One region of the Veillonella sp. 6_1_27 genome, then DNA from elsewhere that is predicted to be linked to it. Evidence: riboswitches for the same ligand, from Rfam matches in the RefSeq annotation. Region 1 holds a riboswitch; each other region holds the start of a gene.
The links. Region 1 has a riboswitch for cobalamin ahead of nikB (nickel ABC transporter permease). Riboswitches for the same ligand answer to the same signal wherever they lie in the genome.
Positions count from the first base shown of each region.

Region 1 (3,259 bases):
TATGATGCGGTAAAGCAATCTATTTCCCTAACTTTATGGGGCTTCCTAGGATTTGAGTCCGCAGCGGCTAATGCTGATGCTGTTGAGAATCCAAAGAAAAACGTACCTATCGCAACTGTGGCGGGTACATTAGCAGTGGCAGTGGTTTATATCTTGTCCACAAACGTTATGGCAGGTATTGTGCCTAACGTTGATTTATTAAATTCTAATGCACCATTCGGTTTGACATTCGTATACATGTTCAATGATACAATTGCAAACATCGTTATGGCTGCTATGGTTATTTCTTGCTTTGGCGCTTTGCTTTGCTGGCAATTCACATTGTCTCGCGTCTTCAAAAGTGCAGCAGAACATGGTTACTTCCCTAAAATATTCGCTCGTGTAAATAGCAAAGATGCTCCTGTTCGTGGTGTATTGATTTTACTCGCTGTTGAAACATTACTTACTTTATTCACTGCAAGCGAATCCTTGCGTGAGCAATTTGAAATCTTAGTAAACTTAGCGGTTGTAACTAACGTAGTACCGTATGTATTGTGCATTTTGGCAGTACCTACAATGATGCGTATGGCTGGCGTAGCTGAAAGTCGTATTAAACGCTCTAATTACTTGTTCGGTATAGGCGTTCTTTATTGTCTATATGCAATCTACGCATGTGGTTTTGATGCTATGGTAGGTAGCGCAGTGGCAGTAAGCATAGGTTTGGTGATTTATGTTTTGCGTAAAGCGTGGGATACACGCAGAGCACACCGCTTACAACAAAGTATTGATTAACTGAATACATCTCGTCTTATTAGAGGCTATTACTTGGTAATAGCCTCTTTTTTATCATAATCATGCATTAGACTCATAATTAATGCGAGCTAGATATGAAAAAACATGAAGAGTATAATTATTAATCAAATTTTTGCTGTGTATAAAAAGATTTTATAATAAAGTTTTTACATTGCTTTATTATTAATAAAATTAATATATATACTGTCATATACAGTAAATATAATAAAAAATTATTTATATAAGTTAATTTATATAATTTTATGCAGGATTGTGAATTTAATCATTAATCAATATTTTTTATCAGTATAAAAATTATATTGAAAATATGCGAAATACATATACCCATAAGGGGTATATGTATTGTAAATAGAGTGTTAATATAGTATATTTATAATCGATAAAAATGAATGAACTAGTGAGTGTCGGTATTTACCGAGCGTAAAAGAGGAAAATGGGTGAAAAACCCATACTATGTAAATAGCTGTAATGAGGAGCAAGGTTTCATTATAGGGTCACTGGGAAACTGGGAAGGCCGAAATATTGCGATGAATCAGAGTCAGAAAGCCTGCTCTAAAGGCATGGTATGCATATGCTGTGCTTAATTTGGGTTAGTCGGGCGACTAACCTTTTTTCGTTCCCTAGCCTTTAAGCTTCATCGCTATATAAAAAAGCTAGTACCATTAGTTTGTCATTTGAATTGTTGTTAGTGTTTAGAGAGTTTAGGAGGCGCCTATGGGCAAACGCTTTGTCAAACAATTGGGGCAATTTATTGTTACCTTGTTTGGCATCACATTTTTGACATTTTGTCTCACCTATTTAGCACCAGGTGACCCAGTAACGATGTTACTTGAAACGGCAGATACTATCGTATCTCAGGAGCTTATCGATGAAACTCGGGCTCAGCTTGGGTTAGATAAACCATTTGTAGTACAGTATGCAAACTGGGTCGTCAATGCCGCACAAGGTGATTTAGGGATGAGTTATTCTGCTAAAAAACCAGTAGTAGATCGTATGTTGGAGGCTTTACCAGGTACATTAATGTTAGCGGGTACGGCTTTAGTATTTACGCTGCTCTATGCATTGCCTGCAGGTATTATAAGCGCCTTAAATCGTAACAAATGGGTTGATTATGTGTTGAGATTTCTATCCTTCGTAGGCGTATCTATGCCTACGTTCTGGTTAGGTCTTGTACTGATTTACATCTTCGGTCTTAAATTGGGCCTTGTACCGATTGCATCCTCTCGAGTGACTGCGTCTGGTGTTATTTTGCCCGCTATTACTTTGGCAGTTGTTGTTGGGTCTAAATACATGCGTCAAGTGCGGCTCGTTATCCTTGAGGAAATGCAAAAGGATTATGTTATTGGCGCTCGTGCTCGCGGTGTTAGTGAGATAAAAATTTTATTCGGTCATATTTTACCTAATGCGGTGTTACCACTCATCACTATTCTTGGTGTTGTTATTGGTTGGTTACTAGGTGGTGTGGCAGTCGTAGAAATGGTATTCTCTTGGCCGGGACTTGGGAATATGGCAATTTATGCTATTACTATGCGCGATTATCCATTGATTGAAGGTTTTGTGTTGTGGGTTGCTTTAGCATATATGTGTATTAACGCATTGGTTGATGCATCATATATCTTATTAGACCCTAGATTGAAAAGGGAGAGAGCATAATGGCAGAATTTATTCAAAAACATAAATTGTTCTCTTTCTATAGTGGGTTGATGATTATCATTGTTCTCATCGCTATCTTTGCACCCTGGCTTGCACCGGGCGATGCTTTCACCTCAAATATAAGTCAGGCATTGCAAGCACCAAGCAGCCAACATTGGTTTGGTACAGATAAATTAGGACGTGATGTATTATCTCGTATCATTTATGGTACTCAATTATCCTTGTTCATGGGCGTATCCATCGTCGTTATCATGGTGAGCATTGGTACTATCATCGGTGCTATAGCAGGCTATTTTGGCGGTAAAGTTGAAATGGTTCTTATGCGTTTAGCAGACATCATGTTATCATTCCCTGGTATCGTATTGGCTATTGCTATTGCTGGTATTCTAGGTGGTAGCATTGTAAATACGATTTTAGCCTTATCTGTTGTAGGTTGGGCAAAATATGCTCGTATTGTACGTTCTATGACGCTCAAGGTGCGCGGTGAGGAATATGTAACGGCTGCTGTTATGATGGGCGCATCTACGACGGCCATCATCAGACGTCATATCATTCCTAATATTATGCCTCTCGTTATTACAACAGGTGCATTAGATATCGGGGCTATCATGATTGAGGTAGCAGGTTTATCCTTCCTTGGCTTTGGTGCTCAGCCACCGACTCCAGAATGGGGTCTTATGCTTAACGAGGGTCGCCAGTACTTGCAAACGAGTCCATGGCTCATGGCATTCCCTGGTATGTCCATCCTTATCGTGGTTGCTATTTTTAATCTTTGGTCTGACTCCTTACGAGATGTAGTGGATCCAAAAAATCA
Region 1 is NZ_GG770216.1:494,390-497,648, forward strand. Features, by position in the region: gene potE (putrescine-ornithine antiporter) at 1-771, shown strand, start outside; cobalamin riboswitch at 1,175-1,362, shown strand; gene nikB (nickel ABC transporter permease) at 1,507-2,445, shown strand; gene nikC (nickel transporter permease) at 2,445-3,259, shown strand, end outside.

Region 2 (3,259 bases), on a different contig from region 1:
ATTTGTTTGCCAGATTGTGCCGCATCCTTTTTCGTATCTGCTGGACCACCACAAGCTGTCATAATCATGCTCACAACTAGCAGCAGCACCGTGGCAAGATAGGCCATAAACTTCTTTTTCTTAACCATAGAATACCTCGATTCAAAATTCAAAACTCAATACATTCTAATAAACACAATGTACGACAGCATTTATATAGTTTTACTCCATCAACTCCTTCTACACACACTCTTAATTCATATGCATAAACCAGATACCACTATAAGAGTATGGCAAGAATTTGTCATAGAACTCTTTCAGTGTAGCTTCTGGATCTACATCCGCAAACTCTTCAGGATAGAAGGTTTTTGCTAAATATTCAAAGACTGCTGCATCAAATACTTCGCGAGGAAGGCCATGATGCGCGGAATAAACTTGTTTATTTTCAACAGCTTTTAATTCGCTCCAACCTTGACGTTCTGTGGTGAAAGCTTTCAACAACGCTTGAGACGAATCTTCGGTTGCTTCAAAACCTAAACGCATAGAGGTTGGTTTCTTAGGCCAGTAAGAACCCATAATCATGATGATATCTGGATTTTCCTCTAATACAAATTCCGGATTAATAGGAGAGGATTTCTTAACAGCATCCTTGGTGATTACATCACCTCCAGCCATAGTCGCTAAAGCACCCCAAGAGTAGTTACCACTAAAGGAGTTACCAAATTCTTCTGGACCATTCATGCCAACTTCAATGTAAACAGTTGGTTTTGGCTTGTTAATTTTACTAACACGGTCGAGAACTCTTGTCACGCGATCCGTATAGAACTTGCTAATTTCTGCAGCTCGTTCTTCTTTGCCCAAAGCCTTACCGATGGCTTCAATGGATTTTTGATGACTTTCCAATTTTTCTGCATGGTAATCTATATAAATAGTCTGGATACCAGCAGCATCCATTTTTGGTTTTGCATCAGACTCGTACTGATCTTTCAAATCTACAGGAATAAAAATAACATCTGGATTTAATGCCACAACTTGCTCAGCATTAAATGTTTTATCACCGATAGTACCCACTACTGGGATCTTAGCTAATTCAGGCATTTCAGCAGTAAAGTGCTTCCACATATCCGCTCTGTAATCCTGTAAGGATGTATCCATGCCGGCAATAACCTTCGGCGTATCCTTGCCCATAAGTGCAGAAATCGTAAAGAATGGACCACCGGCACCACTCCATTGTAAAACAACTCTCTCTGCTGGCTTTTTCAGTGTTACCGTACGCCCCGTTACGTCTGTGATTTCGATTGGCTTGTTATTTTGCGCCGTATCTTTCTTTGTCTCACTAGGACCTCCACATGCAGAGATGAGCATACTAACAATTAGGAGGAAAACAGTGACTAAATACGCCATAAACTTCTTTTGTTTGAACATAAGTACCTCTCTTCTCTCAACTAAAACTATCACTATAAGTGCACATAAAAAGCCCGTTTCCCCACGAAGAGGAAACGGGCTGTCATCTCAGTTAGACTAACTACCACGCCTAATAAGCTAGCATATAGTATGAGCTTTCAACTATGCATAGCTAGTATAAATTCATCTATATCAATCCCCATCCCTGTCTCTCGCAGGTCAATTGGCAATTGTTAATTAGGCAGTTCTCCTGGCTCCAGTTTAACGTTACTTTGCGCCTTCCCAAAAACTTCAGTGACCGAGAGCATTTCATCCTCTATGCAAAGTACCTCGCTGTTACAGTGGCGTGACCGCTTTGGCTTATACCAAATTCTCTATTAAGTCAATAGACACCTAACCCAATCATATGTGATTTTTTTCATCGTAGCATGAGGGATATACAGTGTCAATAAACATATAGGGGTACAGCTATTCTTGTAAAATCTATACTTTTCAGCAAAAAAGAAGCTAAAACTCAACCACTAAGCGGAGTTTTAGTTTCTCATTAGGACAATCTGTAAAAATATCCGTCAAATTCTATAATTTATTTTTATCTATTAATAACTATATTGCCATAACAAAGGTGCTAAAACTCAACGCGCATCTGATACCATTTAGCACCGCCGTGATCAGACTCAGACTCACCTTCATTTACAAAACCAAACTTGGCATAATAGGGTATCTTTTCTTTCTTACAGGTTAGAATAACACCCTTACGTTTTTCCTCTCTCGCAAGGTCGATAAACGCCCCAATTAACTTACCACCTACACCGCGATTCCTATACTCTGGCAATGTATTTAAGCCAAATATCATCTGCCATGCACCGTTAGGGTTATGCAAAGAAGCATCGCCGAACATCTCATCCGTTAAGATTTCATCATCAGATACGAAGCCATCAATAAAACCAATTGGTGTATCGCCGTCAAAGGCAATTAAAAACTGGCCTGCATAATAGTCTAATCGTTCCTTAAAAGCCTCACGAGGCGCCGCCTCTGCCGGAGGAAAACAAGTTGCTTCTATATGTGTAACTACATCTAAATCTGCAGTTGTCGCTTTTCGTATTAATATATCCATATCCTTCTCCATTGTATCTACATATAGGTTTTAGTATATACCGTTTACATAACAAAGGCTACACGTAACTCTATGTACGTGTAGCCTTTTATTAACAATTTGACCAATTATCTTTTTGTATATTTAGGCACATTACGATATTGCATTGGTAAGGAGTTATCTTTTATCTTAAACCCATGCTTCTCATAGAATGGAGCATTCTTGCTTTCACCAATCATAACATTGATGTACAAATACGATTTGTAAGCGTCTTTCACCATTTCTAGCAAGTGCCCTGCAATACCTTGGCCCCGATAATCAGGATGAACTAGCACATAATTGATGAAGCACACAAGTTCGCTATCATCCATGACGCGAATAAGACCTATTAAACGATCTCCATCCCAAGCAGAAATCACGCGCGAGGAATTCATTAGCGCCTTGTACAATCGGTCGGGATATTTACCTACCACCCAACGAACAGATAAAAACAGTTCTGCTACCTGCTGAGGGGTAAAGTTTCTTTCTTCGGTATAGGTAATCGTCCTATCGCCCTTAACGATACTAATCATGTTGCTGCCTTTTCTAATCCATTTACGAACTACATCTTAGGTGTGTGACACAACTTCCCTAGGATTCCACCAAATTATAGCAGACCGAGAAGAAATCAAACATTTATTGTCCTTAGATTTTGCTATGATTTCTTTTTTGATTTGTTCCTCTGCTGCTGGCGTTAAATCTCCATAGTACTGTTCGTATATGATCTTTCGGCACTCGATTTCA
Region 2 is NZ_GG770217.1:297,864-301,122, forward strand. Features, by position in the region: partial or broken gene HMPREF0874_RS10190 (ABC transporter substrate-binding protein) at 1-128, opposite strand, end outside; gene HMPREF0874_RS08390 (ABC transporter substrate-binding protein) at 232-1,404, opposite strand; cobalamin riboswitch at 1,606-1,795, opposite strand; gene HMPREF0874_RS08395 (GNAT family N-acetyltransferase) at 2,009-2,497, opposite strand; gene HMPREF0874_RS08400 (GNAT family N-acetyltransferase) at 2,605-3,048, opposite strand; gene HMPREF0874_RS08405 (class I SAM-dependent methyltransferase) at 3,085-3,259, opposite strand, start outside.
Region 2: linked by a shared signal. The riboswitch ahead of HMPREF0874_RS08390 (ABC transporter substrate-binding protein) and the one ahead of nikB (nickel ABC transporter permease) in region 1 are both predicted to bind cobalamin.

Region 3 (3,259 bases), 270 kb from region 1:
AGAGTATCATTTGATACAGCTTTTTAGTTGATATATAGGATATACCTTACTTTTTTAGGCTAATGCGTGTTGTAATTTGGCTCGATAAGGAGAATAATACTAAGGCTATCCAGATACAACCGAAGGCGATCATCTGTGGTGTGCCAAAGCTTTCACCAAAGTAGAAGATGGCTAGCAATAAGGCAATGGTAGGGGATACATATTGCAAGAAGCCTAGTAGGTTAAGCGGCAATAGCTGTGCACCATAGGAGAATAGAACCAATGGGACAGATGTAGTTAGACCGCAGGCTATGAGCAACATGGTTGTATACCAGTTTGTGCCGAAATAGGACCACACGGTATTATCGACCATGGTCGTATATAGTAAGGCTAGCGGTGTTAATAGCCAGGCCTCAAAGGCGATGCTCGTAAAGGGAGAGATGAGTAGTTTCTTTTTTACGGCTCCATAGAGGCCGAAGGAAATGGCGAGAATCATCGACACTAATGGCAAGGATCCCACTTGATAGGTGAGTAAGGCGATGCCGATGGTAGCGATGAGGACACTCAGCTTTTTCGGTATGGATAGAACCTCTTTAAATAGGATGACACCTAATACTACATTGAAGAGTGGGTTGATGTAATAGCCAAGGCTCGTATTCATAACTTGATTATTGGCGATGGCCCAAATGTAGGTGAACCAGTTTACACTGATGATGACTGCCGCAATTAACAGTAGGAATAGTTGTGAACGTTGTTCTTTTAGTAATTGAAAGTCCTTTTTGAATTGTTTAAAGTGTAAGCCAAATACAACGATAGCCATGCAAACACCTGACCAGATAATGCGCTGTGCCAGTATATTATACGGTGAAACATGGTTTAATAATGCCCAATATAGAGGGAGTAAGCCCCAAATTATATAACAACTAAGGGCTGTGATTAACCCTTTTTTACTTGTATGCTCCATAATGCCTCCTCGTGATAGTACTTATTATATCACTGTTTCCAGTCTTTGAGGGGATAATAGTGTTTACACCCTATGAGCTTACTTGTGTTTATAGCTAATTTGAGGGAGTTTTTGGTTGATGTCTTATGATAGAGATATCTTGAATTTTAATTTATGCATTTTAGTTATTGCATATGATTTTCAGTTATAACTTTGATTTTGGCACTTATGATTAAATGTTATGTTCATTGACTTTGTGCATATTGTTACACTATATTGGACTTAGAACAACGAATATAGAGAATAGGTGTCGCAAGACTTAATAGAGAAATCGGTATAAGCCGATGCGGTCCCGCCACTGTAAGGATGAGCCTGCTTTCATACATGTCACTGGAGTAATCTGGGAAGGCGAAAGCGAGGTGATGATCCCGAGCCAGGAGAACTGCCTATTTGATAATCACCGTTATGTACCTACGAGCGATAGGAAGGGGATTGGGGTATGCTGGCTACAGTATTTTTTAGTGTACCTTTCAATAAGAAACCTTACGTGTCACTTTAGGTGGCACGTTTTTTATTGCCCTTAGAGTGGATGTTGAGTATAGGAATCAGGTTTTATAGATATTAAACAGATGGACACATTTTGAGGTTGATGTGGTCCAATAAGATAAAGCTCGAGTGATTCATATATCTAACAATTCGCAGGTACGGTGCGCTGTTTCTCGGTATGGTTTCGAGTTGAAAAGGAGGCACATATATGTCTGACAAAAAGACTTCAAAGGATGCTGAACGTGATTTATTAGCACCTGTATCCTTTGATGAGTTTAAGAAACCTACGTATGAACAATGGCAGGCCGAGGTTGAAAAAGCGTTAAAAGGTGGCGACTTCCACAAGAAGATGTTCACTAAAACCTATGAGGGAATTACGTTACAACCAATTTACACGCCTGCATTGCATGGAGAAAAAATTCCAAAGGGTGTATATCCTGGAGCAGGTGAGTTCCTACGTGGCACAAAGGCAAGTGGTTATATTAAAGACTCTTGGGGCGTATCCCAATATGTAGACGAATCCTTTCCTAAGGATGCTAATCATGCAAGTTTATACGAAATTGTAAAAGGCGGCACCATTCACAATATTCGCCTTGATGAAGCAACACGCCATGATCAAGATGTGCAAGTAGGCGCAGCTGTTGGTATCGGCGGTACATCTCTGTCTACTATGGATGATTGTAGACAATTGATTGAGCGCTTTAATTTAAAGGAAAATCCTTTATATATTGAAACAGGTGCTTCTGCAGCTATCTTGCTCGGTATGTTAGCCGCTACGGTGAAAGGATCTAAAAAACAAACCTCTGACTTGAAAGGTCTCGTTGGTGCAGACCCTATTGGTGTTTGGGCTAAAGATGGTACATTGCATATGTCTTTAGATACAGCCTTTGATGAAATGGCACATACTGTTGTATGGGCTAAAGAGCAAGCTCCAGAGCTTAAAACTGTACTCGTATCTGGTGATGTATACGCTAATGGTGGCGCGAACGATGTACAAGAGGTTGCGTATGCATTGGCAACAGCAGTTTGCTATGTGCGTCAATTAGCACAACGTAACATCGATATTCACACTATTGCTAACAGCATGATGTTTACATTCTCCTTGGGTGCAAACTTCTTCATGGAAATTGCTAAATTACGTGCATTACGTGTGCTTTGGGCGCGCATCATGGAAGCGTTCGGTGCCGAAGAAGCTGACCGTGCTGTTCATGTACACGGCAGAACATCGGCTTTCACAAAAACTGTATACGACCCATATGTAAACTTGTTGCGCAATACAACACAAGCATTCTCTGGCGTTGTAGGCGGTTTGAATAGCCTTGAAGTATCCCCATTTGACCAACCAATTCGCAAAGCTGACGATTTCTCTCGCCGTATTGCCCGTAATATTCAAGTTATGTTGCAAACTGAATTCGAGTTGCGTCAACCAGTGGACCCTGTAGGTGGCTCTTGGTATGTGGAAACATTGGCAGCTGAATTATGCGAAAAAATTTGGGCTGAATTCCAAACTATTGAGGCTAAAGGTGGTATAATAGCAGCCTTGAAAGAAGGCTATCCACAAGCTCAAGTTAAAGCAGTTCTTGATGAACGCTTCAAAAACCTTGCATTCCGCAAAGATGTGGCTGTAGGTAACAACATGTATGCGAATATGACTGAAGAATTGCTTGATCCAAAACCAGAAAATCAAGAAACATTGCGTCAAAAACGGGTTGCTCAAATCGAAGAGTACTTGGCGAGTGCGGAGCCAGATGCGGTTGTGAAAGCACAGGCTACCCTAGAAGCAGGTACGAC
Region 3 is NZ_GG770216.1:223,099-226,357, forward strand. Features, by position in the region: gene rarD (EamA family transporter RarD) at 47-943, opposite strand; cobalamin riboswitch at 1,211-1,387, shown strand; gene HMPREF0874_RS04870 (methylmalonyl-CoA mutase family protein) at 1,677-3,259, shown strand, end outside.
Region 3: linked by a shared signal. The riboswitch ahead of HMPREF0874_RS04870 (methylmalonyl-CoA mutase family protein) and the one ahead of nikB (nickel ABC transporter permease) in region 1 are both predicted to bind cobalamin.